One region of the Gelidimonas diazotrophica genome, then DNA from elsewhere that is predicted to be linked to it. Evidence: predicted binding sites of a transcription regulator. Region 1 holds the regulator's gene; each other region holds the start of a gene.

Region 1 (8,031 bases):
GAGGGCGGTTTGCGCGCGATTCTCAACTTCGGCCATACTTTCGGCCATGCGATCGAATCCGGACTCGGTTACGGCAAGTGGCTGCACGGTGAAGCGGTCGGTTGCGGCATGGTGATGGCCGCCGATCTGTCGTACCGGCTGGGTTTTATCGATTACGTGACCAAGATTCGTGTCAATACTCTGGTGCAGGCAGCAGGTTTGCCGACGGTAGCGCCGGATCTGGGCCAGGCGCGCTGGCTGGAGTTGATGGAAGTCGACAAGAAAAACGAAGGCGGCCAGATCAAATTCATCCTCCTCAAGCCGCTCGGAAAACCCGCTATCATGAGCGTGCCGCCAGACATTCTGCTGGCAACGCTGCAAGCTGCAATTCATTAAATCACATTAAATTTGACTCCAGGCCCATGAACCTCAACGCCAATCTTGCTCCCTATGCAGCCCAGCCGGCCACATCGCAAGGCCGGCGTTTTGCGGAGCCGCCGCCTTCCTCGCGCACCGAGTTCCAGCGCGACCGTGACCGCATCATCCACTCTGCCGCCTTTCGCCGTCTGGAATACAAGACGCAAGTCTTTGTCAATTACGAAGGCGACCTGTTCCGCACCCGTTTGACGCATAGCCTTGAAGTGGCGCAAATCGCCCGCTCGGTGGCGCGTAATCTGCGCCTGAACGAAGATTTGATCGAAGCCATCGCGCTTGCGCATGACTTGGGGCACACGCCGTTCGGCCATGCCGGACAGGATGCGCTGAATGCCTGCATGCAGGGCTATGGCGGCTTTGAACATAATCTGCAAAGCTTGCGCGTGGTCGATGCGCTGGAACAACGGTATGGCGCTTTCGATGGCTTGAACCTGACCTTCGAGACCCGTGAAGGCATCCTCAAGCATTGCTCGCTGGAAAATGCGGCCAAGCTCGGTGCCATCGGCCAGCGTTTCATCGACCGCAGGCAGCCGTCGCTGGAGGCGCAGCTGGTCGATCTGGCTGACGCAATTGCTTATAACAATCACGATATCGATGACGGCTTGCGCTCCGGCTTGCTGACGGTCGAACAATTGGGCGAAGTCGATCTGTTCGCGCGTCATCGGCACGAAGTCGAAGCGGTATTTCCCGGCATCAGCGGGCGGCGGGCGATCTATGAAACGGTGCGTCGCATGATCAATGCGTTGATCGTCGATTTAATCCGGACTTCCGAGGCCCGCATCGCGCAGGCGCAACCGGCATCGATCGACGCGGTGCGCAGCGCCGGCACGCTGATCGCGTTTTCGGACCAGATGCGGCAGGATGCCGCCCTGATGAAGCATTTCCTGCATGAGAATCTGTACCGTCATTATCTGGTCAACCGCATGACGACCAAGGCGCGCCACATCATTACCGCGCTGTTTGAAGCCTTCATGGAAGAGCCGAGTCTGCTGCCGCCGGACCATCGCCTGCCTGCCGGGCAGAACGACTTGCAGGCGCAGGCGCGCAAAATTGCCGATTATATTGCCGGCATGACCGACCGTTATGCAACGCGCGAACATCGGCGTTTATTCATGGTGGAAGAACTCTGATAATTGGGGCATTAAAAAATACACCTCCAGGTATTTTTTAATACCGCATGTATAGCATGCGGAAAATCCACTGTTTTTAAATATACCCCCTGCTTATAAAGGTTTCCCGTAACTATTCAGCCGGCAAGGCAATTAAGAGCGGAATGGTACGATGTTGTAGGAGCGCACCCGGGCGCGATCAACGGCTGCAGTCAGGCGACTGCTTCCGCGCCCGGGTGCGCTCCTACAAAAAACCACTTCGGTTTGGAAGTTTCTTGATGCGGGCTGAATAGTTACGGTTATTCGAGGCTTCGCAGCGGATGCGCGTGCGGCGGCCAGACCGGCGCGAAGAAGCCGGCGATCATGTCCGGCGTTACCTCAGCCAGCGTGGCCGGATTCCACTGCGGCGCGTTATCCTTGTCCACCACCAGTGCCCGCACACCTTCGATGACTTCGCCCTGCTCGAAGCAATGACGCACCATGGTGCGCTCCATGCGCAGGCATTCGGCCACGCTCAGGGCGGCGCTGCGCCGGATCTGTTCCAGCGTCACGCACATCATCAGCGGCGAACGTTTTTGCATGAGGGCCAGAGTCTTTTGGGCGAACGGTGCTTGGTCCTGCGACAGCGATTTGATGATGTCTGGCACTGTATCCTGTGCAAAATGGCGATTGATCGCGTCCCGATGAACCGCCAGCATGCTGGCCTCGGGCGCAATGCCATTGTCGAAGTCGGCTGCGAAGTCGCAAATGGCCGTCCGCACCTCGATATCGTCGCCGGATTCGAGCATTTCTGTTAAGACCGGCAATTGCGACGACGGCAGGAAAAAATCGGCCAGGCCCGCATACAAGGCGTCCGCGGCGGTGATGATGTCGCCGGTAACGCCCAGATAGGTACCGAGTTGCCCTGCACATCGCGACAGAAAATAGCCGCTGCCGACATCCGGGAACAGGCCGATATTGACTTCCGGCATCGCCATTTTGGTGCGTTCGGTCACGATGCGCAGCCGGCTGGCAGGGCCGGCTTGCGCCACGCCCATGCCGCCGCCCATCACCACGCCATCCATCAGCGCGATATACGGTTTCGGATAATGATGGATCAGGTGGTTGAGCGCATATTCTTCGGTGAAAAAATCTTCCAGCAAAGCGCTGCCGCCACGCGGCGTTGCAATGCCGACATCGTAAAAGAAACGAATATCGCCGCCCGCGCAGAAAGCTTTTTCGCTGCTGCTGCGGATCAGCACCGCGCGGATGCCGGTGTCGGCGCGCCACGCCAGCAGCGTTTCAGTGAGAGTCCGGATCATCTCCAGCGACAAGGAATTGAGCGCCTTGGGACGATTCAGCGTGATGCAGCCGATCTGGTTTTCGGTCGAAATGTGAACGTGTTCTGTCATGGTGAAAGTGCGCCTTGGCTGGAATGGTGAATGGAGTTGCAATCGGGTAACAGTAGCAGATTGAACCGATGTATCAGGTACCAAAAAGGGCGCATCTTGCGCCCTTGATTGTTGCGAGTCGAATTGTTCGACTCTGCGTATCTCCTCTCAGGAAATCGCGGACGCTTCCGGCAACTCGGGTTCTCCGTCCCGGTGCTTGATGGCATCGTGTGGGTGGTCTTGTACCTTGCCCTTGTGCTTGATGATTTGGCGGTCGAGCTTGTCGATCATCGTATCGATGGCTGCGTACAGGTTTTGATCCGTGCTTTCAGCGTGCAGCGCTTTCCCGCTGAGATTCAGGTTGATTTCAGCGCGTTGCCGTTTTTCTTTTTCAGGGAGATTGTCAACGCTCAGGATGAGCGCGATATCAATGACATGATCGAAGTGGCGCGTAATGCGCTCGACTTTGGATTGTACATATTCGCGAATGGCGGGGGTTACTTCGAGGTGATGTCCACTGATGGTGAGATTCATAAAACACTCCTATGGAAATTATCGCTGCCTGCTTCGGGCCTGATGGGGCGGCCAGAGTCAAAATGCAGCAACAGTAACTGCATTGCAAGGACTTCAGACGACTGGACTACAAAGACTTTCGCAAATTGACAGGCGGGATTTTGAGCGCTTCGCGGTATTTTGCGACGGTACGACGGGCGATGACCATACCTTGCTCGCCCAGCATGTCGGCGATTTTACTGTCGGAAAGTGGTGTTTTCTGGTTTTCAGCTCCTATCAATTGTTTGATGAGTGCGCGGATTGCAGTGGAGGAAGCTTCTCCTCCGGTTTCGGTGGCGACATGGCTGCCAAAGAAGTATTTCAACTCAAACATACCATGCGGCGTGAGCATGTATTTTTGGGTAGTGACGCGGGAGATTGTGCTCTCGTGCAGGTTTAGTGTATCAGCAATTTCACGCAAGACAAGAGGCCGCATGGCGACTGCGCCGTGGCTGAAAAAATTCCGTTGCCGCTCGACTATCGCTTGTGCAACGCGCAAAATCGTATCAAAACGCTGCCGCATATTCTTGATCAGCCACTTCGCTTCCTGCAGCTGCGACGTCATCGAGCCGCTTCCCTTGTCTTGCTTAAGGATGTTGGCATACAGTGCATTGACCCGCAGGCGCGGCATGACTTCATGGTTCAAACTGACTTGCCAGCCATTTTTGCCGGGCCTGACTATGACGTCGGGCACTACATAATCGGCACTGCCGCTGCCGAATATGGCGCCCGGATGCGGGTTGCATTGCCTGATCAGCGCCTGTGCTTCGCGCAAATCCTCATCGTCGCAATCGAGCAGTTTTCTGAGTTTGCTAAAGTCGCGCTGCGCAAACAAAGCCAGGTGTTGTTCGACGATGGCCAGCGCCAGGCGACGCGTAACGAACGGTGCTTTAGGCAGGCGGCGGATCTGCAGCGCCAGACATTCCGACGGGTTGCGTGCGCCAACCCCGGCCGGGTCGAAACTTTGCAGCAAGGCCAGCGCGAACGTCAGATCTTCCGGCTCGATATCGAGTTCGGACGGCAAGCGAGCGTGGATGGCGTCAAGAGATTCTTCCAGGTAGCCATTGTCATCGAGCGCATCGATCAGCAATTCCAGCAACGCGCGGTCGCGCTGTTGCTGCAAGCTTAAATGGGCTTGCTCCAGCAGGTGCTCGCGCAGAGTGCATTCGTGGGCGCCGAGCTGGGCCCGGCCGTCGTCGTCTTCCGGTGCTTTGCTGGTGCGCGCCACATCGTCAAAACTCCAGTCCGATGCGGCCGTCTGTGCATCGGGCGTATCGAATCCGGCATCTGCTTCGGCGGCGCTGCCGTCTTGCATACTGGCTGGATCGGTTTCAGCTGAGGCTGTGGTGGTGGCAGGGCTGGTGCTGATTGCGCCATCGGCCAGCAAACGCACCGAATGGTCGAGCGGATCGTCCAGCCGTTCCAGCAGCGGGTTGTCGCACAGAATCTGTTCCAGTTCCTGGTGCAGCTCCAGCGTCGACAATTGCAGCAGGCGAATCGATTGCTGCAACTGCGGCGTCAGCGCAAGATGCTGCGAAGTGCGCAGCTGGAGTGATTGCTTCATACCGAAAGGACTTGTCGCATCAGGTGGTTTATCTTCACATGCGGAAATGTTCGCCCAGGTACACCCGCCGTACCGAGGCATCTTCAATGATGTCGTCGGGCTGGCCGCTGGCCAGCACCGCACCCTGGTTGATGATGTAGGCGCGGTCGCAGATGCCGAGGGTTTCGCGCACATTGTGGTCGGTGATCAGCACGCCGATGCCGCGCTCCTTGAGGAAACGCACGATGCGCTGAATCTCGATGACGGCAATCGGATCGATCCCGGCAAACGGTTCATCGAGCAGGATGAAGCGCGGGTTGGTGCCCAGCGCCCGGGCGATCTCGACCCGCCGGCGTTCGCCGCCGGAAAGCGACAGCGCCTGATTTTCGCGCAATTTTTCAATTTGCAAGTCGGCCAGCAGCTTGTTCAGGCGTTCTTCAATGGCAGCTTTCGAGAGCGCTTTGCCATTTTCTTTTTGCAACTCCAGTACTGCACGGATATTGTCCTCGACCGTCAGTTTACGAAAAACCGAGGCTTCCTGCGGCAGGTAAGACAGACCGAGTAACGCGCGGCGATGGATCGGCAGGCGCGAGATGTCGACGCCGTCGAGATCAATGGTGCCGGCGTCCGATGGCACCAAACCTACGATCATGTAAAACGATGTGGTCTTGCCGGCCCCGTTGGGGCCTAGCAAGCCAACCACTTCGCCGCTTTTTACTTCCAGCGAGATGTCGCGCACGACCAGCCGTTTGCTGTAACTTTTTTGCAGCCCGCGCACGCTCAGGGTACTGCCTGGGATACTGGATCGGCTCATCTTATTGGCCCTTTACAGTACGCGGCTGGATGGTCACCTTGATGCGCCCGTTGCCCGGCGTGCCGGCACCGCTGGCGCTGTTGGTAACGTTGAAGAATTCGCTGCCGCTGTTGTAGGAAATGAATTCGCCTTCGACTTCGTCGATGGTCTTGCTGCCATCGAGCCGCTTCAGCTTCGCGTGCGAAAACAATTTGGCTATTTCTGCCTTGGTATCGTATTCGATCCGCTCTGCCTGTCCTTCCACCCACAGGTTGGGACCGCCATCGCGCTTCTGGCGAAAGGTTGCCACTGCACCCGGTGCGCCGTACAAAGTGGCGAACTGATAGCCGGCCGGGTCTGTCGTGACGACCACCTTGCCCGCTTTCATCAGCAGCGTGCCGCGCGTTAAGACCACGTTGCCGATGAAGGTGTTGATCTGTTTGAGATCATCGTAAGCCATTTGGTTGGCTTCGATGTTGGTCGGCTTGTCTGCATCGGCTTTTTCGGCCAGCGCGCCCGCCGAAAAAATCATCCCGGCCAGCGTCAGGGACATCAGAAAAAACCGTTTCATAACGCTATTCCTATCAAAGAGGGTTGGTTGCCGCAGGCTCGGTGCAGTAAGCATCAATGCGCCGACGATGCCGGAAAGCTGCCGCGCACATTGCCCGATACACGCAATTCCCGGGTGGCGTTGTTGGCAAATAGGCCATTGCCCGAGAGCGTGGACTGGCCCAGCAGTACTTTCACCGGCTGGTCCGACTGCATCACATCTTCGTCGGGCAGCAGCAGCAGGTATTCGGTTTCTAGGTGCAGGGCTTGGCTCTGGCCGGAAGCGGGGCGATCGATTTGCACTTTCTTGTGCAGATGCACCTTGCTGTTATCGTCTTCGATGATTGCGCTTTCGGCGCGCATCGTCATCGGTGCGCGTGCCTGGCCCGGGTTGATGATGACCGGTTGCACGATTTGGTAAGAGTCATGCAGTGGCTCGTGGGTGAGCCTGTCGCCGGACATCTTGTAGTGCAGCTGTCCGTTTTTGGCGAGTTGAATGAATTTAAAATTATCGACATAGAAATCGGGTTCGCTGCGGGCAATATCCGGTGCGTTATCGATACCGCTTTTGCGCATCACTTCCAGCACCCAGAAACTGCCCAGCGTCATGACTACACCCAACGCAATGATCACGATCAGGCGCAGGCGATAGGTCGCGCCGGCGGTTTTCATGTCAGGTACGGCGCCAGCGCCGCCTCGTAATTGCCTTGCGCGCGCAGGATGAAGTCGCAAATCTCGCGCGCCGCGCCACGCCCGCCGCCGGCTTGCGTCACGTAATGGACCCGACACTGCACTTCGGGGTGTGCGTTCGGCACACTGGCGGCAAAACCTACCCGCGTCAGGATCGGCAGATCGATCACATCGTCGCCGATAAAGCCGCAGGATTGCATCGGGATTCCGGTCTGCGCCAGCAATTGCTCGAAGGCGTGCCGCTTGTCGTGCATCCCCTGCTGCACATGCACAATGCCCAGATCGGTTGCGCGCCGGGCCACGATGGCCGACTGGCGCGCGCTGATGATGGCGGTGGCTACACCCGATTGCTGCAACAGCTTGATGCCGTGGCCGTCGAGCACGTTGAAGCTCTTGATGACTTCGCCTTCCGGGCCGAAGTGCAGGCTGCCGTCGGTCAGGACGCCGTCGACGTCGAAAATCATCAACTTGACCTGGGTTGCGCGCTGCCGGGCACGTTCGATACGGTCATTGTCCTGCGTCATCAGATGACCTTGGCGCGGGTCAGGTCGTGGATATGCAGCGCCCCGATCAGAACCCCATCAGTGTCGGCCACCAGCAACTGGTTGATGCGGAATTGTTCCATGATTTCAACCGCTTCCACCGCCAACTGGTCGGGGCCGATGGTGCGCGGGTTGGCGTGCATCACGTCGGCGATCAGCAGTTTGCTGAAATCCTGGACATGCTCAATCAGGCGCCGCAAATCGCCGTCGGTAAACACGCCGACGGCGTGAAACCCATCGTCCACCACGGCGGTCATGCCGATGCTTTTGCGGGAAACTTCCAGCAGGGCGGCGCTCAGCGTGGCGTCGACCGCTATGGCCGGAACCGCGTCGCCGCTGCGCATCACGTCGCGCACACGGGTCAGCAGGCGGCGGCCGAGTGCGCCGCCGGGGTGCGAGCGGGCAAAATCTTCGGCCTGGAAGCCGCGCGCATCCAGCAGCGCCACCGCCACCGCATCGCCCAGCGCCA
Region 2 (8,031 bases), 1.8 Mb from region 1:
CATCGGTCTGGCGCGATGGCGGCGCATTGTCGAATTGTTCCGGCGCCAGAAAAGACGGGGTGCCGGCTTGCGGCGCTGGATTGCCTTGTTCGGCTTCGAATCCGGATTGCGCCACGCCCAGGTCCAGCACACGCAATTCGCCATCGTCGCCCAGATGCACATTGGCCGGTTTGATGTCGCGATGGAGGATGCTGCGCCGGTGCAGCGCGCCGATTGCGCGCACCAGTTGCTCGCCGTGGCGGACGACTTCCGGCACCGTGAAGTGCTGGCCGGCATCGAGGCACTGTTGCAGGTTATTGCCGGCATGCCAGGTGCAGAGGTAATACAAGGCGGTTTTGCGTTGCGGCGTGATGACCTGCGGGAAAAAGCGTGCGACCGCCCGTTTTGCCAGCCATTCCTCGTGCGCGAAAGCCGAGCGTTCCTGTTCGTCATTGGCGTGGTCGGGGTGCAGCGTCTTGAGCACCAGCTTGCGCTGCGTGGCCGGATCGAGCACGCGATACAACAGCGTCGCTTGCGACGCATGGATCATTTCTTCAACCAGGTAGCCGTCGATGCTCTGGCCCGCTTTCAGCCTGGGCGGCAGCGGCAAATCGCGCGAGATCGCGACCGCATCGCGCAAGTTTTTTTGCGGCAGCGCATCGACCCGCAATATCAAGGCGCTCAGATTATCTTGCGAGCCGGCTGCCAGCGCCGTATCCAGCAAAGCCTGGCTGGCGTGTTCGATACTGCCGCGGCCCTGCGCCGCCTCGGACAAGACGGCGGTCAGGTCGTATTCCGTGATCGAGGCCCAGACGCCGTCGCTGGCCAGCAGAAACACATCGCGCTGTTGCAGTTCGCCCATGCCGTGGTCGATTGCAAGCCGGGAGTCGAGGCCGATTGCACGCGTGAGCACATGCTGCATTTCGGGCCGGTCCCAGACATGGTCGGTGGTCAGCCGGGACAGTACGCCGCCGCGTAGCAAGTACAAGCGGGTGTCGCCGACATGGGCAAAATAGTAAAACCGGCCGCGCAGCACGATGGCAGTCAGCGTGGTCGCCATGCCGGCCAGTTCCGCCCGAATCGAACCTTGTTGCTGGACCCAGCTGTTGGTGGCCTTGATCACGCGCTCCAGCGCTTGCGTCACCGGCCAGGTATCGGGCGTGGCGTAATAATCGGCCAGCAAACCACGCACCGCGTATTCCGACGCTTCGCGTCCGCCTTCATTGCCGGATACGCCGTCCGCGATAGCGGCCAGCATGCCTTTGGTCGACAGTTCCGGCTCGTTGGGCGTGACCATGCCGAGAAAATCCTCATTGCGTTCGCGTTTCCCAGCGGATGTGGCGTGGCTGGCGGCGATGATCAGTGGCATGGTGTTGTCTCAGTCGGTAATCAAATTCTGTCCACGAAAGACACGAACAAATTCATGGACAATGAATTTGTAAAAACAGTGAGTATATGTATTTTCATGGCATTTTACGCATATTTTTATTGTTGATATAAAATATACTCCATTAAATTCTAAGAAAGAGCCAGGCGCTCGTTCAGCGTGCGAACCGCGTCTGTGCTATCCAAGTGCGCCCTTTTTCGTGGCTTTCGTGCTTTTCGTGGACCATGCTTTTCCGCATTTCCCTCATCATCAAATCTTGGCCGCTGTCATCGCCGCGCTACCCCAAGTGGTGCGCCAGCGGGTCTTGACCATCGACAAGCCGAGCAACGCGACTATCGCCAGCCCTGCAAAGATGGAAAGTCCCAGCTGATAGCTGCCCGTCAATTGCTTCGAATAACCGAGGCTGGATGCCAGGTAAAAGCCGCCGATGCCACCCGCCATGCCGACCAGGCCGGTCATCACGCCGATTTCCTTGCGAAAGCGTTGCGGCACCAGTTGGAATACCGCGCCGTTGCCGGTGCCCAGCGCCAGCATTGCCAGCGTAAACACGATGACGGCCGCGACCGCAGACGGCAGGCCGAAGCTGGCGATCAGCAGAAAACTTGCGGCCAGCACATACATGATCGACAAGGCCTTGATGCCGCCAATCCGGTCGGCCAGACGGCCGCCCATCGGCCGCACCAGCGAGCCGGCGAATACGCAGGCGGCGGTGAAATAGCCGGCAGCCACCGGTGACAAGCCGTATTGGCTGTTGAAGTAAATGGCGAGCGACGATGCCAGGCCGGAGAAGCCGCCAAAGGTGACGCTGTAAAAGAACATGAACCACCATGCATCCTTGTCTTTCAGGATGTGCAAATACTCGACCAGCGACTTCGCCGGTGGTGCCGACGGGGCGTCTTTGGCGTATGTCATATACACCACCAATGCCACGCTCAAAGGAATCAGGGCCAGGCCAAACACGTTTTGCCAGCCATAGGCGATCGCCAGTGACGGCGCAAATAATGCCGCAAACGCGGTGCCGGAGTTGCCGGCACCGGCGATGCCGAGCGCGGTGCCCTGATGCTCCGGCGGATACCAGCGTGATGCCAGCGGCAGCGCCACCGCGAAAGCCGCGCCGGCCACGCCCAGAATGACGCCCAATGTCAGCAAGCTTTGGTAACTTCCCAAGTTGCCCAACCACGCCCAAGTCAGCCCGGCGATCACGATCAGTTGGCCGATCAGTCCGGCTTTTTTGGGTTTCAGATGGTCCACCAGAACGCCCATCACGATACGCAACAAAGCGCCCGCCAATAAAGGCGTGGCGACCATCATGCCTTTTTGTGCGTCTGACAGGCCCAGGTCCTTGGCAATCAGGATCGCGAGCGGGCCGAGCAAAACCCAGACCATGAAGCTGAGGTCGAAGTAAAAGAAGGCGGAAAGCAGCGTCGGGGTATGTCCCGTTTTCCAGAACGATGTTTTTTGCATGATGACTCCTGATATGAATACGCGTCATTAATGCAAGCGCCATGCCATACGCCTGCGTGATGCCTGCACACTTGCCGGCACAACTTGATATGGCGTAAATCGGATAAGGGTTATTTTTGTGCGTTGCACTATTTCAGTGTGATTGCGTGCGGTAAATGCCCTTTAAGGGTGCAAATCTGGATTTCGCCACGGCCATGCACCACAAAACGCACTGGCATCAATTTTGCTCAAGTAAAGCCAACAGACATTTATTTGGGGACCGTGATGAAGAAGTTGAAACTGGTAATGGTGGGTAACGGCATGGCAGGCGTGCGTACGCTCGAAGAGCTGCGCAAGATCGCTCCCGATATTTATGACATCACCGTGTTCGGTGCGGAACCTTATGCCAATTACAACCGCATCCTGTTGTCGCCGGTGCTGGCCGGCGAGCAAACCGTACAGGACATCATGTTGAACGATGTCGATTGGTATGTGGAAAACGACATCACGCTGCATCTGGGCAAAAAGATTATCAAGATCGATCGCCTCAAGCGTCAGGTGATTGCGGAAGACGGCACCGTCGCCGAATATGACCGCTTGTTGCTGGCGACCGGCTCGAATCCATTCATGCTGCCGGTGCCGGGCAAGGACTTGGAAGGCGTGATCGCCTATCGCGACATCGCCGACACCAACGCGATGATAGCCGCGGCGACCAAGTACAAACATGCGATCGTCATCGGTGGCGGCTTGCTCGGTCTGGAAGCGGCCAACGGCTTGAAACTGCGCGGCATGGATGTCACCGTAGTCCATTTGCCGAAATGGCTGATGGAGCGTCAACTGGATGAAGTCGCGGGCAAGATGCTGCAGAAATCGCTGGAAGATCGCGGCCTGCATTTCCTGCTGGGGAAAAACACCGAGGTTATTATCGGCGACGAAGATGGTGGAAAAAGCGGTCATGTAAGAGCGATTCGTTTCACAGACGGACTGGAAATTCCGGCGCAATTGATCGTGATGGCAGTCGGCATCCGTCCCAACACCGCGCTGGCTGAATCGGCCGGCATTTATTGCAATCGCGGCATCGTCGTCAATGACACGATGCAGACCTATGACCCGCGCATTTATTCGGTCGGCGAGTGCGTCAACCACCGTGGCAATGTGTATGGGCTGGTCGCGCCGTTGTTCGACATGGCTAAAGTTTGCGCCAATCATTTGGCCAATTTCGGCATTGGCCGTTATCAGGGTTCGGTCACCTCGACCAAGCTGAAAGTTACCGGCATCGATCTGTTCTCGGCCGGCGATTTTACCGGCGGTGCAGGCACCGAAGAAATCATCCTGTCGGACCCGATAGGCGGCGTCTACAAGAAACTGGTGCTGAAGGACGACAAGCTGATCGGCGCCTGCCTGTACGGCGATACGGTGGACGGCAGCTGGTACTTCAAGCTGCTGCGTGAAAGCCGGGCGATTGCCGAAATTCGCGACAGCCTGATGTTCGGCGAATCGAACACCGGCGACGCCGGTCATGAAGGTTTCACCAAGGCCGCATCGATGCCGGACAGTGCCGAAGTGTGCGGCTGCAACGGCGTGTGCAAGGGCACCATCGTCAAGGCGATCAAGGAGCACGGCTTGTTCACGCTGGAAGATGTGCGCAAGCACACCAAGGCATCGGCTTCGTGCGGCTCCTGCACCGGTCTGGTCGAGCAGATCATCATGTCCACCGTCGGCGCCGATTATTCCGTTTCCAGCAAGGCCAAGCCGCTGTGCGATTGCACCGATCACACCCATCAGGAAGTGCGCGATGCGATCAGGGTCGAGAAATTCCTGAGCATCGCCCAGACCATGGAAATGATGGCCTGGCGCACGCCCAACGGCTGTACCAAATGCCGTCCTGCGATCAACTATTACGTGCTGTCAACCTGGCCGCACGAAGCCCGTGACGATCCGCAATCGCGCTATATCAATGAACGCGCGCACGCCAACATCCAGAAAGACGGCACGTACTCGGTCATCCCGCGCATGTGGGGCGGCGTGACCAACGCATCCGATCTGCGCCGCATCGCCGACGTGGCCGACAAATACCAAATTCCGACCATCAAGGTCACCGGCGGCCAGCGCATCGATTTGCTCGGCGTGAAAAAAGCGGATTTGCCGGGCGTCTGGAAAGACCTTGGGATGCCGTGCGGCCATGCGTATGCGAAGGCATTGCGTACCGTGAAGACGTGTGTCGGCAGCGAATGGTGCCGTTTCGGTACCCAGGATTCGACTTTGATGGGGCAGCAACTGGAGCGTGAATTGTGGAAGATGTACGCGCCGCATAAGGTCAAGATCGCGGTCTCCGGTTGCCCACGCAATTGCGCCGAATCCGGCATCAAGGACGTCGGCGTGATCGGTGTCGATTCCGGATGGGAAATTTATGTCGGCGGCAATGGCGGCATCAAAACTGAAGTCGCGCAATTCTTCGTCAAGGTCAAGACCCATGCGGAAGTGCTGGAATATGCGGGCGCTTTCCTGCAGCTATACCGCGAAGAAGGCTGGTATCTGGAGCGTACCGTCCATTATCTGGAACGCGTCGGCCTCGATCATGCGAAGAAAATGGTGCTGGAGGACGAGGCCAGCCGCAAGGCGTTGTATGAACGCATGCTGTTCTCGCTCGACGGCGAGGTTGATCCTTGGGTTGAGCCAGAGAAGGCGCTGGTTGATATGCGCCAGTTCGTGGCGCTGCCGGCCTGATTTGGTTCTGTTCCCTCTCCCGCAAGCAGGATAGGGAGTTTTGCTCCTCTCTCCCACTTGTGGGAGAGAGGCCGGGAGAGAGGGCGGTGACTATCCCCAAGGTGGTTGAATAGCACAAGCAATAAGTCATGAGTATTTTTAAAGTCACCCTTAAATAATGCGCAAAAGCAGTGTTTTTTTAATATACATCTATCTAGTATGGTAAGGATCTGAAATGTCGAATCAATGGAAAGTCATTTGCAAACTTGCCGATATTCCGGTACTGGGCGCGCGCGTGGTGCAGCGCGATGGGAAACCGGACGTGGCGATTTTTCGCAACGGCGAAGACAAGGTATTTGCACTGGTGGACCGTTGCCCGCACAAGGGCGGACCGCTGTCACAAGGTATCGTGTACGGCGAGCGTGTCGCCTGTCCTTTGCATAACTGGAACATCGAACTCGGTTCCGGCTGCGCCACCGCACCGGATGAAGGCTGCGCGCAAAAATTCAGCGTCAAGGTGGAAGCGGGCGATGTGTATCTGGACGCGGTCGAATTAGCTTCGCTGGCGATCGAGGCTGCCGCTGCATGAACCCATTGCGCGAGACTAAAGCAACCTGCTGTTACTGCGGCGTCGGTTGCGGCGTCATCGTGGAAACAGATGGCGTGCAGGTGACCGGCGTGCGTGGCGACCCTGATCATCCGGCCAACTTCGGCCGCTTGTGCACCAAAGGCAGCACGCTGCATTTGACCGCCAATCCGCTGCTGCAGCGGCAAGCGCGGGCGCTGCATCCGGAACTGCGCACTACACGCACTGCGCCACGCGTGCAGGCTGGCTGGGACCAGACGCTGGACGCCATCGCGCAACAATTTGCTGACACCATCAAAAAATACGGGCCGGACAGCGTCGGCTTTTATATCTCCGGCCAACTACTGACCGAAGATTATTACGTCTTCAACAAGCTGGCGAAAGGCTTGATCGGCACCAACAATATCGATAGCAATTCGCGCCTGTGCATGTCGAGTGCGGTGGCCGGCTACAAGCAAACGCTGGGTGCCGATGCGCCGCCAGCCTGTTACGAAGATATCGAGCAAGCCGAGTTGATTTTCATCGTCGGCTCCAACACCGCGTATGCGCACCCGATTCTGTATCGCCGCATCGAAGATGCGCGCAAGAACAACCCGAATCTGAAAGTCATCGTCGCCGATCCGCGCCGCACCGATACCGCACGCGAAGCTGATTTGTTTTTGCCGATTTTGCCTGGCACCGATGTCGCGCTGTTCAACGGCATGCTGCATATTTGCCTGTGGGAAGACTTGCTCGACAGCGCTTATATCGACGCGCATACCGAAGGCTTTGCGGAACTGAAAAAGACGGTACGCGATTACACACCCAAATATGTGGCCGAACTGTGCGGCGTCAGCGAGGCCGATTTGGTGCAGGCGGCGCAATGGTTCGGCCGTTCCAAGGCCGCCTTGTCGCTGTATTGCCAAGGCTTGAATCAGTCGTCTTCCGGCACCGCCAAGAATGCGGCGCTGATCAACTTGCATTTGGCTACGCACCAGATCGGCAAGCCTGGCGCGGGACCGTTTTCGCTGACCGGCCAGCCGAATGCGATGGGCGGGCGCGAAGTCGGCGGGATGGCGAATCTGTTGTCGGCGCACCGCGATTTGGCCAATCCCGCGCATCGCGCCGAAGTGGCGAAGCTATGGGGCGTGGACGATGTGCCAGCCCAGCCGGGCAAAACTGCGGTTGAAATGTTCGAGGCGGTACGCAGCGGCGAGATCAAGCTGCTCTGGATCGCCTGCACCAATCCTGCCCAGTCAATGCCGGATCAGAAACTGGTGCGCGAAGCGCTAAAAAAGGCCGAGCTGGTTATCGTGCAGGAAGCCTATAAAACTACAGCGACGGTGGATTACGCCGACGTGTTGCTGCCGGCGACTACCTGGAGCGAGAAGGATGGCACAGTCACCAATTCCGAGCGTCGCATTACCCGCATTAAACCGGCGTTGCCGAAACCGGCCGAGACCCGCCATGACTGGGAAATAGTGAGCGAATTTGCCCGCAAGCTGGAACGCCTGATGGACAAGGAGGCGCGCAAAACCAGCACACTATTTCCCTATGCGAGTGCGGAAGAAATTTGGAACGAGCACCGCGAAACCACGCGTGGACGCGATCTCGATATCACCGGTTTGTCTTTCAATATTCTGGAGCAGCAGGGGCCGCAGCAATGGCCGTTCCCGCAAGGTGCCGTGACCGGCAAGCAGCGCTTGTACCAAGACGGCATTTTTCCGACTGCCAGTGGGCGGGCGAAATTCGTCAATACGGTTTATCAGCCGGTAGCCGAAGCGGTCGATGCGCGCTACCCGTTTCACCTGACGACAGGACGCCTGCGCGACCAGTGGCACGGCATGAGCCGCACCGGTACCGTCGCACAGTTGTTTGCGCACGCATCCGAGCCGTCAGTCGTCATGTCGCAACTCGATATGGAGCGCCGGCTGATCAAGAGCGGCGAGTT
Region 3 (8,031 bases), 850 kb from region 1:
AGCGGGAATCGGACCAGATTCAGACAAGATTCAGACAAGACTCAGATCATGCAGCCAGCGGCGAAATGCGCAAGGTCTGGCCCGGATAAATGCGATTCTGATCTATAAAAAACATGGAGTATTGCAATTTTAATGGCATTTACCGCATATGTTTATTGTGAATATAAAATATACTCATATGTTGAATGCGAGGCGTCATTGCAGCGCTGGCGCCAGTCGCAGCCAACGCTACTTGGTGTAATAACCGACGCCCAGCAACAGTTTGTCTACGCGCTGGATTAAAGAATGCTTCGGCTCCACCGCGTTGGTAGCCGGATTGCGCCACACGTAATCGACGCTGCCGCTGCCCTTCTGTTTTGCCATGGTGATCATGTCTTCGATCAGTGCTTTGCCGGCGGCATCCCGCAAGCCGCGTACATCCATGCCGGTCAGCTGCGGCGATGCGCCGGATGCGCGGTATTTGCCATCGTCGATACCGATCACGAATACATACTGATCGTTATGCATGAAGCCGCCCTGCGGGTTATTGAAGGCTGCGAATGCGGTATTACCGTCTGATTTTTTCAGGAATGCGACTGCCTTGTCGAGTAAATCCTGCGCTTCTTCCATCGAGGCGCGCGGTGTGTAGTAACCGACGCAGACAATATATTTCCCCACCTTGCGGTATTGGCTGACCTTGCTTTCGACGTGATTGCTGACGCGGTTCAGCCAGCGATATTCAATGGTGCCGGTTGGGTTATTTTGAGCCTGCTCCAGCAAGTCCCGAATCAAAGGCTTGCCGGCAGCATCGCGCAGGTCAATCTGATTCTTGCCTGCCAGTCCAATCATTGAGCCGCCGTTGGCGTGCATGAAGCCATCGAGTCCCACCGCAAAAACGTAGTAAGCGCCGTTGACGAAACTACCCTTGGGATCGTTGAAGGCGGCGAAAGATTTTTCGGGGCCATTTTTCTGCAGGGAGTCAACCGCGCGCTCCAGCAGCCCGGTGGCGCGCTTGGCTTCGGAGCGCTCAATCGCGCCCAGGTGTTTGGTTGCGGTAGCTTCGGCAGCGCTGGCTACCGGTGCTGCGATCAAGGCCGAAACTACGGCCAGAGTGAGCAAGCCCAAGCGATTGCGTTTCATGATGTACTCCAGGTCAGAAGATGAAAGCCCATTCCATGCCGGAATGCGCGTTGCGTGGTTGGATTGCAAAAGTGTTAGGGATGAACTAGCAAAATACAGGCCATCATTTTTTGCATCAAGTCGCGCGGTACCAGCAATTGCGCCAGCCTGCTACGCAGGGGCCGATTGCTCCAATCTGAAACTGTTGTTCCATTGCATGACACATCGAAAATAATGATTGCAGATGCGATCGAAACAACATCGGCGCTGCAGTGCCTGAATGCCGTATTGGCACAGATCATGCGTAATACATCAAATTGATCGAAAGAAAATAGCCGGTATATCTATTCAGGCGTGCGCATGAAAAATCAGATTCACCCACACTATTTATTTTCGCTGAACACGGGTTCCCGGTACTTATCCGCAGTGCTGCTTTGGCAATGCATGAGTTTTTTATGGTGCCTATTGGCTGCTTCCGCCGCGCTGGCCGGAGTCATGACGCGCGCGGAACTGGTAAAAATATATCCAGTGCCCTATATCGTCGGTGAAAAAGATGCGGCAATCCAGGTGTGGCCCATCTTCCAGCAGAACGCAACCGAAAATCGATTGGTGGCTTATGTTTTCGAATCGATCGATCTGGCGCCCATTCCCGGTTTTTCCGGAGTGCCGATCAATCTGTTGATTGCACTCGATCCGAAAGGCAATTTTCTGGATGTCAGCGTCATCTCGCAACATGAGCCGGTGTTTCTCGATGGTCTGGGCGAAGGCCCGCTGCATTCTTTCGTCAGCCAATATAAGAGCCTGTCGCTCAAGCAAAGCATCAAAATATTGACCGGCTCCAATAGCGTAAAGAGTGCATCGGCTGCAACCGCACAACTGGACGGCGTCTCGAAAGCCACCGCATCGGTGCGCATCATCAACCAAAGCATCCTGTCTTCCGCACTCAAGGTAGCGCGCAAGAAACTCGGTTTCGCCGAAGGCCGTGACCCGGATTTGATGGCGCGGATCAAACCGGATATTTTGGAATCGCACACTGTCAAGGATTTGATCGATGCCGGCCTGATCAAGCATCTAGTGCTGGGCAATGCCGAGGTCGAAAAGAAATTCGTTGGGACCAACGGCAGCGGGCTCGATGCAGACGCCATCGCGCACCCGGAAGATCCGTTCATTGATGTATATATGGCCTATGTGTCGGTGCCGAGCATCGGCCGCAATCTGCTGCGCGAGACTGCCTGGAACAAGCTGCAAGAGCGGCTGGAGCCGGGCGATCAAGCCATTCTGGTGATGTCGAAAGGGCGCTACAGCATTCTTGGTGACGACTTCATTCGCGGCACCACGCCGGATCGGATAGCGTTGAAGCAGGATCAATTGCCGATTGAGATGCGGGACTTGAACCTCGATCTTGCACTGAAGGCAGATCAAGGTACTGCTCTGGATATGGAGTCGGTCACCGTTTTCAGGATCATCAGCCAGGCAGGGCTGGACCCATCCAGACCGCTCGATTTCGTGCTGCCGGTAACGCGCACCAAAGGAGTCATCTATCCAGAGAAAATCACCCGGGATTTCACCTTCAGTTTTAAGCTCCCGGCACGCTTTTATACTGTGCCGGAAGGCGACAATAAATCCTGGGGCGGCATCTGGCGCGACAGGCGGGGTGAAATCGCCGTACTGGTGATCGGTCTGGCACTCTTGTCGCTGGCACTGACATGGCAAAAAAGACTAGTCGCGCAGCAGCGCCGTTTCGCCGCATTCAGAAATATGTACCTGTTATTCACCTTGTTCTTCATCGGCTGGTATGCGCAGGGCCAATTGTCCATCGTCAACTTTACCAGTGTGTTGCAGGCATTGATTGCTGGTCGCAGCCTGAGTTTTTTTCTATACGACCCGATGACGGTGACTTTGTCGGTGTTCGTGTGCATCTCGCTGGTGATCTGGGGCCGCGGGACATTTTGCGGCTGGCTCTGTCCTTTTGGCGCGCTGCAGGAATTTGCCGCCAAAATCGGCACGCTGCTGAAAATCCCGCAAATCAGGCTCAAGCCACAAACAGATAGCCGGCTGAAACGGATTAAATACCTGGTACTGGCGGGGATTTTGGCCAGCACATTTTTTTCATCCAATATCACGGACCGCTTGGTTGAGGTGGAGCCGTTCAAGACCGCCATCACCCTGAATTTCGTGCGCTCCTTGCCCTTTGTCGCGTATGCGCTGGGCCTGCTGGTCGCCAGCATGTTTGTGTACAAGTTCTTTTGTCGTTTCCTGTGCCCGTTTGGTGCCGGCCTTGCAGTGCTGGGACGTTTTCGAATTCTGAACTGGCTCCCGCGCCGCAAAGAGTGCGGAACGCCATGCCAGACTTGCCGCTATCAATGCGCCTATCAGGCGATCACGCCCGTTGGAAATATCCAATATGACGAATGTTTCCAGTGCATGGAGTGCATGGTGATTCATGCCAGCGATGCAAGATGCGCGCCGCTGATGCTGGAAAAGAAACGCGCCAGAATCATTCCAATCCAGGATGTGACTACTGATGTGACTACTGAGTTGACACCTTAAGGGCATTGCGATGCGGCGACGTACATTACTATCGGCTTCCCTCGGTTTGGGCGCACTGGCGGGTCTGGCTGGCATGGCGAGCGTCAGTTCACTGCCCAATCCGCTGCACCGTTCTTCATGGCCAGGCCCAGGATTGGCACTGTATTCAGGTTCGGATCTGGCTTTCGGCACCACAGTGACTATCAAGGTATTGCATGGCGATGCACTATCGGCGCAGGCAGCGATTCAGGACGCCTTACAGCAGGTCAAGAAAATCGATGCGCTGATGAGTTTGTATCAGGAGCGCAGCCAGGTCTTCCAGTTGAATCGGCACGGCATCGTGGATGCGCCCGATCGCCATCTGCTGTATGTGCTGGCGTTCGCGCAGCAACTTTCCATGCTGACGGCGGGTGCTTTCGATATCACGGTGCAACCGTTGTGGCGTGCATTCAGCGAGGCCCGATCCAGAAGCGCGCTTCCCGCGCCGGAAGAAATAGCCGCTGCCAAATCGCTGGTCAACTGGCGGCGGCTTGAGGTTCGCCAGCAGCAAGTGCGATTGCACACGACGGGTATGGCGATTACGCTCAATGGGCTGGCGCAAGGATATGCGGTGGATCTGGCGCTGGAGGCTTTGCAAGCAAGAGGCGTGCGGCATGCGCTGCTGGACACTGGCGAGTTCGGCTCGATTGGCAGCAAGACGCCTGGTCAGCCGTGGAGTCTGGGTATTCGCCATCCAAGGCAAGTCGATGCAATCTCGGCCAGAGTGGGAATGGATGGCCGCAAGGTGGCTACATCGGGGGACTATGCAACGGTTTTCAGTTCAGACTTCGTCCATCATCATATTTTCGATCCAGCCAGCGGCGACTCGCCTCCGGCGCTGGCCAGTGTCACGGTGGTGGCGCCGACCGGCATCCTGGCCGATGGTCTTTCCACCGCCTTCATGGTCATGGGAGCGGACCAGGCGTTTGCACTTGCCGCGCACTTGCCGGATGTGGATCTCCTGCTGATCGATAAAAACGGCGCCGTCCGGAAAACGGCGCGTTTCCCGGAATTACAGGCATAACACGGGAACACAGTGCTGAATTACGGGGTGACGACATGTACTCCATATTTTGCGAATATTTTTGCAAGTTCTCCTGAAGCGATTAATTCGTCGGTCGCTGTTTGCAACAACCTGGCGAGTTCTGCATCATTTTTTTTCACTGCCATTCCGACCACCCAGCCCTTATTCGGCAGGCGCGGGAAGGAAACCGGGCTCACCGGAAAACCGACATCGCCCTTGAATACCGATTCGATTTCGGATTGACTGGCCAAGACGGCGTCGAGTTTGCCGGCCTTCAGGTCTTCCAGAGCTTCAATCGGCGTAGGATAAATTTTGATGTCATCCCGGAACTTGCCATCTTGTTCACCGAGCAACACGATGGCGGCAATAGAGATTTTTTCAACGCCGATGTTCTTCCCTGACAATGCATCCAGTCCGTCGAATGCGGGAATTGCTGTGCTGTTGCGAACCAGGCGTACCGTTTCACGGTGGTATGGCGCAAAAATTTCCACTTTGTCATTTTCTGCCATCAAATTACGGTCCACTGGCACATGCATCAACAGGTCTGCCGGGCCGTAGCCCAGATAGTGTCCTTTCCAGACCATGTTGCGTAAGTCGTCATTCAGGTTTTCACCAGCAGGAAACGGCAACAGGCTCACTTTCCAGCCCAATTTTTTTGCCAGCGCTTGGGCCAAATCGATATCAATGCCAGCGTTATTTGCTGAAAATGGCGCGAAATCATTGTATACGGCAACTTTCAGTACTCCGGCTTGCCTGATTTTTGCCAAATCTGCATGCGCCGGCGCTACGACGGTCAAGGCCGCACAGGCCAGCGATAGCGCCAAGCCTGTCCGGCGCAAAGAAAAACTGTTCATGATGGCATTTCCCGTCAAGTAATTGAATTATCGATACAGCCACCCCTGCCATGCAGAAATGGAATGAATTGCTTATTCTGTTACGCGAACGGTTTCAAGATATGCCTTCAAGGCCCAGACGGCTTCCTGGCTGAGGATGCCTTCAAACGGCGGCATGTACACGGCGCCGTTGCGGACTTTGCCGCGACGTACCGAGGTCAGGAAATAATTATCGGTTTCCTTGTAGCAAGCCTGTTTTTTAGTCTCGTTTTTCTGACCCATGCAATCGCGATCCAATAATCGCAAATCAGGTGCGATCCCACCCGAGATTGCTTCCAGTCCATGGCAGCGCGCGCAATTCTGGTTGTATGCCGAGGCGCCCAGTTTTGCCGCTTCTTTGTTGCTGCGGTAAGGATTTTCTTCGCGCCATGTTTCACCGAGTTGCGGCAAGGATTTGGCATCGACCGCATGTGGCACAACATCGCCGTGGGCAAAGGCCGCGAAAGGCGTCAAAGTTACCGCCGCTAGCAAAGACGCAATGGCAAGGGTGTTCAGGGTTGATTTCATGATGTCTCCATTTTTAAGTTTTAAAACTAATGGCAGACGACATGCAATAGCCATGCCATGCAGTTTCCCAACATGGCAACTTGCTTTTGCATCTTTTTTGAACAAGTGCTACATTAAAAAACATAATATCTATTATGCATTTGGTGAATTTCATGATTTCATCTGAAAAATCTTGCCGAATGTGAATAGTTTCAGCATCGATATATCAATATAAAACTACTTCGGGACTATCAGTGATGGTGAATATTTGTAAATCATTGGCTGGCACGCTTGCTGCCAGCAATATCTGCATGACCATAGAAAAATCACATCAGCGTTCCATTGCCTACGGGCTCGCTGAAGGCGATAAGCCCGATTTCAATGCGCTGGACGGTTCCGATTTGTCGTTCTTGGTCGAGCAGAATCAGAACTTGCATATTCATGCGTTGCCGGTGATGGAGACGCTGTATGAGCAAATCATCAATACGCACAACATGGTGATTCTGACCGACGTTAACGGTTTGATCATACATACGCTGGGCGATGACGATTTCCTGGAAAAAGCCGATCGGGTGGCGCTCAAGCCCGGAGTCATCTGGTCGGAACAAAGCAAGGGCACCAACGCAATCGGCACTGCCATCGTGGAGCAAACGCCGACCATGATTCATGCCGGCGAGCATTACCTGCGGGCCAATCATTTTCTGACATGCTCTGCCGCGCCGATTTTCGATTACTTAGGCAATGTAATTGGCGTTCTCGATGTCACTGGCGACCAGCGCAGTTTCCATAAACACACGATGGCCTTGGTGCGCATGTCGGCGCAAATGATCGAGAATCAGCTGTTTTCGTCAGCCTTTCAGGACGGCATCCTGCTGCATTTCAATACCCGCCCGGAGTTCATCGGCACCTTGATGGAGGGCATCGCCTCCTTTGCTCCGAATGGACGGTTTCTATCGGCCAATCGCAGTGCGCTGTTTCAGCTTGGTTTGTCGCTTTCCGCGTTGCACTCGCATACATTCAGTTCGTTGTTCGGCTTGCCGGTGTCCGCGCTGTTCGACCATTACCGTACCGCAGCGCCGGAATTGTTGAATCTGTGCCTGCATAACGGCGTGCGCGTATACGGCCGGGCCCAATTGCGCTTGGCCCATAGCGTATTCCAGCATTCGTCCAATGTGGCGCCGCAGTCCGACAGCGCATCACAGCAAAACCAACAGCAAAACCAGCAAGGCAGCCAGCAGACCTCCATCCAGACAACGCGCCGGCTGTCGGGCTTGCGTTACCTGAATACCGGCGACCCGCAAATTGCAGCGGTGATCGAAAAAGTCACCAAAGTTCTGGGGCGCGATATTCCGATTCTGGTGATGGGCGAGACCGGGACCGGCAAGGAACTGCTGGCCCAGGCCATCCACAACGATTCTCCGCGTGCGAAAGGCGCATTTATCGCGGTTAATTGCGCTTCCATACCGGAAACCCTGATCGAGTCGGAGCTATTCGGCTATGAAGATGGCGCTTTTACCGGCGCACGCAAGAAAGGCAGCCTCGGTAAAATTTTGCAAGCCAACGGCGGCACTTTGTTCCTGGATGAAATCGGCGACATGCCGCTGAGTTTGCAAGCCCGTTTGTTGCGCGTATTGCAGGAGCGTATGGTTACGCCACTGGGTAGTGCCAAATCGATTCCGGTCAATGTGGAACTGATTTGCGCCACCAACAGGAATCTGCGCGAGCAGATTGCCAAAGGGGAGTTTCGCGAGGATTTGTATTACCGCTTAAACGGACTGGTCGTCAAATTGCCGCCGATACGAGAGCGCACCGACCTTGAAACGGTGATCAACAAGGTGCTCGCTCTGGAATCGAACTCCGTGATTTATTCGTTGGCGCCGGACATCATGCAGTTATTCAAACAGCATAACTGGCCAGGGAATTTCCGCCAGTTGACCAATCTGCTGCGCACCGCGATTGTGA
Region 4 (8,031 bases), 690 kb from region 1:
TGAATGCCGAGTTGCTTCATCTGGCGCAGCATCGGGCCAGCTACCGAATCGAGCCCGCCGAAGAAGATCACGTCGGGATTTTTGCCCTTGATCGCGGTCAGAATCGCGTTGAAGTCAGTCGCTTTATCCGTGGTGTACTGCGTTGATACGATGTTGGCGCTTGCCGACTGCTTCTTGACGCTCTTGGCAAACTCGGACGCAAGGCCCTGGCCGTATGCGGTACGGTCGTCGATCACCGCAATATTTTTGGCTTTCAGGACATCGGTGGCGTAACGGCCGAGCGCGCCGCCGAGCTGACTGTCGTTGGCGACTACGCGAAAGGTCGTGTTGTAGCCTTGTTGGGTGTATTTCGGATTGGTCGCGGCAGGGGAAATCTGCGGAATGCCGGCGTTGTGATAAATGCGCGAAGCGGGGATCGTGGTGCCGGAATTGAGGTGACCAATGACGCCACTGACTTTCGCATCCACCAGTTTTTGCGCCACGGTGGTGGCTTGTCTTGGATCGCCGGCATCATCTTCGGCCAGCAATTTGAACTGGATTTTATTGCCGCCAATGACGATGTTTTTGGCGTTCTGTTCCTCGATCGCCATGCGCACGCCGTTTTCAACGTCCTTGCCAATGTGGGCGATACCGCCGGAAATCGGTGCGACGTGACCAATCTTGACGACTTGTTCTGCGGCGGCTGCATTGCCTGCGATAGCGAACGCCATCGCGCCCAGTAGTGGAATTAATTTTGTCTGATTCATGGAGAATTTACTCAGTGGTGGAAATGGGAGGTGCAGCCGGCTGATATTGACCACTCAGCGATGCGGCGGAATGCGCTTTCTGTTCAAATGGAAATCGTGGCGCAAGACCAGGGTTGTTGACGCGACCAAACTGCTGAGCCCCAGCACCAATTGCACTAAGTTGTCATCGGGGAAATGCCAGATTTGAGAGTCAGGTTGCGCCACATTGACGGCGGCCGCAATCACGGGCGCGGCCCACTGCGCATCCGGCGTCACATCCAGCAAGACATAAGCTTCCGAGGTGCTATGCAAAAAAATATCGCCCCCTTCCGCCAGGGAAAAGCAGACACCGTAACCGCTTGTGCTGACTTCGGGTAGGCACTGTTGCAGGGCCTGGTTCAGATTTTCAATCCAGGCCTCGGCCTCAAAGGGCGTCAGCAAGTGCATCCAGGGAACGGGTTCAGGAAGCGTCAAAGCCGGCATCCAGGATTACCTGACGAATATCTTCGTGCGACACCATCGGTCCATGCCCGACGCTGGCTTCTGCGTTGACCAGAGAAACCTCAACGTGGCCGATGCCGGGCAGATCCTGGATCGCATTGGTGACCAGGCGAACGCATTGCGCGTTCTCCATGCCAGTCACTTTGATCAGTGTAGTTTTCAATTTTTAGACCGATCTGGCAAAAATCCAATGAAGTATTGACCTTACGCGTTCGCCAAACAGGACGAGTCGGAATCAGTAGTCGGGTTAGTGAGTGTGTAACCCGACATTCCCCGCCGCAAATGTCGGGTTACGCGATGAAGCCGCTAACCCGACCTACTGACTGCTCAACATTACGCCGGCTTGGGGCCTTTGCGATGTGGCTTGGCAAAATCGCTTTTGGCTTTGAACGGCGGTTTGTCACCGAATTTTTTCTCGCCCACGCGTCTATCGCCGCCCGTTTTGGTAGCAGAAAACGGCGTTTTCTTGCCGGCGGGTTTATCGGCGTTATTCGGTGCTTCGCCATCGCGGCTGATACGCAACTGTTGTCCAGCCACCCACACGGTTTTCAGATGATCGAGCAGCTCTTTTGGCATGTCGGCTGGCAAATCCAGCATGCTGTAATCATCCTGGATGTCGATGCGACCGATGTTTTTGGAGTCCAGCCCGGCTTCGTTGGCAATCGCGCCGACAATATTGCCGGGCTTGACGCCGTGCGCATGACCGACTTCGATGCGGAAAGTCTGCATGCCGGCGTCAGTCGGGCGCTCGCTCCGTTCTTTCCTTGGAAAAGCCGGACGCTCGGTTTGATCCTTGCGCTCAGGGCGATCAAACCGCTCCTGCCGTTCAGGACGATCAAACTTGTTGAAACGGGCAGGTTTTTCATCGAACCGGGCAGGCGCTGCTTGTGGCTCGCGCTGTTTTTTATCCAGCAATAGCGGCACATTGCCGCGTGCCATTTTCGCCAATGCCGCCGCGATTTCAAGCGCCGGCACATTGTGCTCGCGCTCATACTCTTCAATCAGCGATGTGAATACTTCCAGTTCGCCCAAGTCCAGGGTTTCGCTGATTTGATCCTTGAACTTGGCAATGCGCACGTCGTTGACCACTTGCACGGTCGGCAATTCCAATTGCGAAATCGGTTGCCGGGTCGCGCGTTCAATCGCCTTCAGCAAATTCCGTTCACGCGGGGTGATGAATAGAATCGCCTCGCCGCTGCGGCCGGCGCGGCCGGTGCGGCCGATGCGGTGGGTATAGCTTTCCGGATCGTGCGGCACATCGTAATTGATCACGTGACTGATGCGTTCCACATCCAGTCCGCGGGCGGCGACATCGGTGGCGACCAGAATATCAATCTCGCCGCTCTTCAATTGCCCGATGGTGCGTTCGCGCTGTTGCTGCTGAATATCGCCATTAATCGCCGCTGCAGAAAAACCACGCGCCTGCAATTTGCTGGCCAATTCTTCGGTACCCAGTTTGGTCCGCGAAAAAATGATCATGCCGTCAAATGTTTCAGCTTCCAGAATCCGCGTCAGCGCGTCGAGCTTATGCATGCCACTGACCAGCCAGTAGCGCTGGCGAATATTGTCGGCGGTGCCTGTTTTGGCGGCGATCGTGACTTCCGTCGGCTTACGCAAATAGGTTTGGGCGATGCGCTTGATGGCCGACGGCATGGTGGCGGAGAACAACGCGGTTTGGCGCGTTTCCGGTGTTTCCTGCAAGATGCGCTCGACATCATCGATGAAACCCATGCGCAGCATCTCATCGGCTTCATCGAGTACCAGCGTTTTCAGTTTCGACAGATCCAGCGCCCCCTTATCGAGGTGATCAATCACACGACCGGGCGTACCAACCACCACATGCACGCCGCGGCGTAATGCGGAGAGTTGCGCGCCATAACTCTGGCCGCCGTAAATCGGCAGCACATGAAAGCCGGGAATATGCGCGGCGTAACTCTGGAATGCTTCTGCCACCTGAATCGCAAGCTCGCGCGTCGGCGCCAGCACCAGCGCTTGCGGTGTGGTCTGCTTGAGGTCGATGCGGGCCAGAATCGGCAACGCAAAAGCGGCCGTTTTACCGGTGCCGGTTTGCGCCTGGCCAATCACGTCGCGATTGTCCAGCAAAATAGGAATCGTGGCCGCCTGAATCGGCGACGGCAACTCATAGCCGAGATCCTGCAGAACGCGCAACAACGGCGCACTGAGGTTTAAATCGGCAAATAACGGAATAGGTGTTTCAGACATGGTGACGCTCACAAGTTCGCTCGAATCGCACTATGCGAAAGAACGTGGTGCGCAGTTTACTCTGTTGTTGCGCAGGTCGGGGGGGCCGATACCGAGGGTGAATGATGCTAATTGCAAACCAGTCGCATGGCGCAGTCTCAGAAGGCTTCACACGGCCACTAATATTTGGTCGCGACTGACTAGAGTTGACTGCCGCCTTTCGGCGCGCACATTTCGAAGATTGCTTAATTTTGAAGATTGCCTATTCCGATTCCGGCTGATCGAGCCTGTGTAGCTTGCGGTACAGCGAGCGCTCGCTAATGCCTAATTTCGCGGCCAGTTCTGCGCGGCTACCGCGATGGGTCTGGAGTTGGGCGCGCAACGCGTCTCGCTCAATCTCGCGCAGCGGCCGGCCGGGTCCATGAATCGCTGCTTGCAGAGAGTGCGCTGGCTGCAACCCGGCGACAGGCTTCAGAAGCGCTGCCGGGCGAGCATCGGAGTCGAGCGCCCGCTCCACATGCGCCAACTCGATCACCAGCCCGTCGCACAGCAGCGCCGCACGCTCCAGCACGTTGCGCAGTTCGCGCACATTGCCCGGAAATGCGTGCTCGCTTAAGCGCTGCAACGCGTCGCGTGACAGCCTAAGCTGCCGCTGCGGAGCCACCCGTACCAGCAGCGCGATTGCCAGAAGCGGGATATCCTCGACACGCTCGCGCAGTGCCGGCAAGCGAATCGGGAAAGTGCTGAGGCGATAGTACAGATCTTCCCGGAAACGCCCATCGGCAACCAGGGATTGCAGGTCGCGATGCGTGGCGGACACAATGCGTACGTCAGTGCGGCGCAACTCGGTGCTGCCCACGCGGCGATAGGTGCCGCTTTCCAACAGGCGCAACAACTTAACCTGCATCGGCAGCGGGATATCTCCCACCTCGTCAAGGAACAGCGTTCCGCCGCTGGCCGATTCCACCAGTCCGGGCTTGGCGGCGTTGGCGCCGGTAAAGGCACCGCGCTCGTGCCCGAAAAGCTCGCTTTCGAACAATGTCTCCGTCAGACTGGCGCAGTCCACCACTACCAGCGGTGCACTGGCACGTGGGCTGGCTTCATGCACCGCGCGCGCCACTAGCTCCTTGCCGGTGCCTGATTCGCCCAACAGCAGCACACTGGCGTCCGATGGCCCGACACGCGCCACCAACTCCAGCATCCGCTGAAAGGTCGGCGCACGGCCGATCAGCCCTTGCGCTGCCGGCTGCCCCTGGGCTACCCGCAGCGGCTCCATCTTCTCGATAAAGTAAGTCTGATCGCCTTGCGCGTCGTGCAGCGGTACCAGCTCAATGTTGACGTAGGCCTCGCCCCGCGGTGTGTGGTGCAAGTGCAGCACCCGCTCGCGTTGGCCGGATTCACGGGCGCGTGCCAAAGGGCAATTTTCGCCGGATTGGTCGCACGGGGCGCTGAAGTGGTGCGACACCTCATAGCAAGTGCGTCCGATCACGGAAGCTTGCGGGCTGAACTGACGCCGGTAGGCCGCGTTCGCGGCAACGATGCGGTACTGGCGATCAAACAGGATGTGCGGCTCCGGCAATCCCTCCAGGTAAGACACCAGCTCAGGCAAAGGACGAGACATCAGGAGTTCTCCACAAGCGGGGCAAAAAACGCCATTACAAGACTGCCATTATGGCATTGACTGCCAAAATGGCAGTCAAAAATGATGCCATTGTGGCACACAATCATTCCAAAAAATATCCAAGTAATTGTTTTTAAACATTTTTACTGAAATTCGCAATGTGGCACAAAACGTGCAGTGCTTAGAAGCATGACTCGTAATCAACAAGGCCTCCTTCGCCACTTAATAATTGCCGTGCTCATCAAGCTGGTCGTGTTGAGTGTGCTTTGGCGGATGTTCGTGCGTGATGCCCGCGTGAGCGCCCGATTCGTGCCGCGTGCGTTGGTCTGGCGCTGGCTGTTCCCGGAATGGGCCTGCGTTGTGGCATTCGCGTTGGCTGGCTTGCGCAACTTTTTGCATTGATAACACTATGTATTTTCGCATTCTCCATGACGAAGTTAGTGGCACGATGAGTTACCTGCTAGCCGACCTCGACGCCGGCGCAGCGGTGCTGATTGACCCGCGCAGTGTCGACCTTCCCGTGCTCCATGCCATGCTCGATGAACACCGGCTGCGTCTGCAGTGGGTGCTACGCACGCACGAGCACGACAGTCGGCTGCCCGGCGAAGCCGAAGCGTTGCAGGCGTTGGGTGCGCCCTGCATAGAGCATCAAGTCCCATCCGCCAACGCTGGCCTGCTGGCTTTTGGCAATGAACATCTGCGCGTTATTGCCACTCCCGGCCACACGCTGGGCTGCCTGAGCTTCCTGTGGCGTGACCGGCTGTTCTGCGGCGACCTGCTCGCCGTGGACGCCTGCCCATATCAACCGCGACCGGCACTGCCCGAAGCCCTGTGGGACAGCGTCACGCAAAAGGTTTTCACACTACCCGCTGAAACGCTGCTGTTCAGCGGCCATGCGTATCGATCCAGGTCGGTTAGCAACGTGCTAGAGCAACGCCGCTGGCATCCATGGTTTGCCGGTGCCAGCCGCGACGTGTTTCTGTCGCGCGTAGCAGCGCCATCGGTCGCCACCGACACCACAACCTGAGCGCTATATGTGAGAAGGGCCTTCTCTTATGTATTTCGCCAATGTATTGGCAGCATTCGAAGAATCTACAAACGCAAAATGAAACAGGAACTAGACCGCCATATGGATACCAGAATCAACCACGACATTGCCCATAACCTATGCCTCCAACATGTGCCTATCGAAACCGATGCAGTTATCGTCGGCGCTGGACCGGTTGGCTTGTTCCAGGTATTTGAGCTTGGATTACTTGAGATTAAAGCGCACATCATCGATTCGCTGCCAAAAGTGGGAGGGCAGTGCGTGGAACTTTATCCCGATAAACCGATTTACGACATTCCGGCGGTGCCCTCTTGCACCGGCCAGGAACTGACCGACAACTTGCTCAAACAAATTGAGCCATTCGGCGCCACCTTCCATTTGAACCAGGAAGTCACATTGGTGGAACGACGCAAGGACGGGCGTTTTAATCTTGAAACCTCCACCGGTACGTGCTTTATCACCAAAACCATTTTTATCGCAGCCGGGGTCGGTTCATTCCAGCCGCGCACCATCAAGGTTGACGGCATCGAGCGCTTTGAAGGCACGCAACTGTCCTATCGGGTCAAGAATCCCAGTCAATACGAAGGCAAGAATCTGGTCATCATCGGCGGCGGAGATTCCGCGCTGGATTGGGCGTTGCATTTTGTCGGCAAGGCTGAATCGGTAGTTTTGCTGCACAGGCGCGAGGATTTCCGGGCGGCCCCGGCGTCTGTCTCCAGGATGAAAGAGTTATGCGACAACTACGAGATGCAATTTCTGGTTGGTCAAGTAAGCGGTTTTGAAACCCGGGATGCGCTCTTGTCCGAGATCAGAGTGATTGGGCCGGATGGCGTTACCCGTCGCTTGCCACTCGACCAACTGCTGGTGTTTTTCGGCCTGTCTCCCAAACTTGGGCCGATTGCCGAATGGGGTCTCGACATCGAGCGCAAGCAATTGAAAGTCGACACCGAAAAATTTGAAACCAACATACCGGGGATTTTTGCGGTTGGCGACATCAACACCTATCCCGGCAAGAAAAAACTGATCTTGTCCGGCTTCCATGAAGCCGCACTTGCGGCGTTCGGCGCAGCACCGTACATATTCCCGGAAAAGAAAATTTACATGCAGTACACCACCACCTCACCAAAGCTGCACAAGATTCTCGGTGTCGAGAGCCCAGTATTTGATTAATCCGGATTTGTTGTGCACTTTGGAAATACCGATGAATACCCAAGCAGCTGTGACACCCTACGAAGCATTAGGCGGCGAGACCGGCGTACGCGCACTGGTGGTCCGTTTCTACACGCTGATGGACGAGCTTCCCGAGGCTTACGCCGTGCGCCGCATGCATCCTGAAAGCGTCAAGGACAGCGCCGAAAGCCTGTTCGAATTTCTTTCGGGCTGGTTCGGCGGACCGTCACTCTATATCCAGAAAAATGGCCACCCGCGCCTGCGCATGCGGCATGCGCCCTATGCGGTCGGATCGGTGGAGCGCGACGAGTGGATGCTGTGCATGACGCAAGCACTGACCGAGCAGGTGACGGATCAAGTGCTGCGCAGCGGCCTGATCGAAACCTTTGCCCAGATGGCTGACCACATGGTCAACACCGAAGCGGGTTCTGCACCCTGTTCCAATGCAGCTCTTGCGCCATGAAAAAACAATGGATATTTCTGGTACGCACGAAGGATTTGACGACCAGAACGACGTGCGCCGTCAGACCTCGCATTTCTGGTTCCGGCCATCCATACTGACACTGAGCCTATCCAAACATTATTCCCAACTCTGGAGAACCCATGAAAGCCTTTCAGGATTATTACCCCGAAAACCTGTCGCACTGCTACGGCTGCGGCCGACTTAATGCACACGGCCACCAGATCAAGACCTATTGGGATGGCGATGAGACCGTCACGCGATTCACGCCCGAGCCCTACCACATGGCCGTGCCGGGCTTTAC

The links. The regulator sigma-54, encoded in region 1, starts transcription at its own class of promoters, with help from an activator protein. The targets are predictions, from matches to a motif close to TGGCANGNAANCTGCTTT.
Region 2: KGFNPO_RS10800 (nitrate/nitrite transporter) is a predicted target of sigma-54. The motif match lies at 2,860-2,877, and genes of this name have one in related genera.
Region 3: pedF (cytochrome c-550 PedF) is a predicted target of sigma-54. The motif match lies at 6,131-6,148, and genes of this name have one in related genera.
Region 4: cydP (cytochrome oxidase putative small subunit CydP) is a predicted target of sigma-54. The motif match lies at 5,211-5,228, and genes of this name have one in related genera.

What each region holds. Positions count from the first base shown of each region.
Region 1 is NZ_CM146349.1:279,048-287,078, forward strand. It holds gene aroKB (bifunctional shikimate kinase/3-dehydroquinate synthase AroKB) at 1-375, shown strand, start outside; gene KGFNPO_RS01360 (deoxyguanosinetriphosphate triphosphohydrolase) at 402-1,544, shown strand; gene KGFNPO_RS01365 (enoyl-CoA hydratase/isomerase family protein) at 1,823-2,914, opposite strand; gene hpf (ribosome hibernation-promoting factor, HPF/YfiA family) at 3,062-3,427, opposite strand; gene KGFNPO_RS01375 (RNA polymerase factor sigma-54) at 3,534-5,009, opposite strand; gene lptB (LPS export ABC transporter ATP-binding protein) at 5,044-5,802, opposite strand; gene lptA (lipopolysaccharide transport periplasmic protein LptA) at 5,804-6,352, opposite strand; gene lptC (LPS export ABC transporter periplasmic protein LptC) at 6,406-7,002, opposite strand; gene KGFNPO_RS01395 (KdsC family phosphatase) at 6,999-7,544, opposite strand; gene KGFNPO_RS01400 (KpsF/GutQ family sugar-phosphate isomerase) at 7,544-8,031, opposite strand, start outside.
Region 2 is NZ_CM146349.1:2,318,374-2,326,404, reverse strand. It holds gene KGFNPO_RS10805 (protein kinase domain-containing protein) at 1-1,348, opposite strand, end outside; gene KGFNPO_RS10800 (nitrate/nitrite transporter) at 1,616-2,830, opposite strand; gene nirB (nitrite reductase large subunit NirB) at 3,095-5,536, shown strand; gene nirD (nitrite reductase small subunit NirD) at 5,751-6,104, shown strand; gene KGFNPO_RS10785 (nitrate reductase) at 6,101-8,031, shown strand, end outside.
Region 3 is NZ_CM146349.1:3,258,368-3,266,398, reverse strand. It holds gene KGFNPO_RS15190 (cache domain-containing protein) at 229-1,119, opposite strand; gene KGFNPO_RS15185 (4Fe-4S binding protein) at 1,543-3,648, shown strand; gene KGFNPO_RS15180 (FAD:protein FMN transferase) at 3,659-4,690, shown strand; gene KGFNPO_RS15175 (substrate-binding periplasmic protein) at 4,711-5,544, opposite strand; gene pedF (cytochrome c-550 PedF) at 5,617-6,090, opposite strand; gene KGFNPO_RS15165 (sigma-54-dependent Fis family transcriptional regulator) at 6,381-8,031, shown strand, end outside.
Region 4 is NZ_CM146349.1:971,122-979,152, reverse strand. It holds gene KGFNPO_RS04570 (branched-chain amino acid ABC transporter substrate-binding protein) at 1-746, opposite strand, end outside; gene KGFNPO_RS04565 (hypothetical protein) at 801-1,208, opposite strand; gene KGFNPO_RS04560 (heavy-metal-associated domain-containing protein) at 1,186-1,389, opposite strand; gene KGFNPO_RS04555 (DEAD/DEAH box helicase) at 1,560-3,449, opposite strand; gene KGFNPO_RS04550 (sigma-54 interaction domain-containing protein) at 3,691-5,049, opposite strand; gene cydP (cytochrome oxidase putative small subunit CydP) at 5,239-5,451, shown strand; gene KGFNPO_RS04540 (MBL fold metallo-hydrolase) at 5,459-6,076, shown strand; gene KGFNPO_RS04535 (NAD(P)/FAD-dependent oxidoreductase) at 6,179-7,267, shown strand; gene KGFNPO_RS04530 (group II truncated hemoglobin) at 7,299-7,730, shown strand; gene KGFNPO_RS04525 (PaaI family thioesterase) at 7,871-8,031, shown strand, end outside.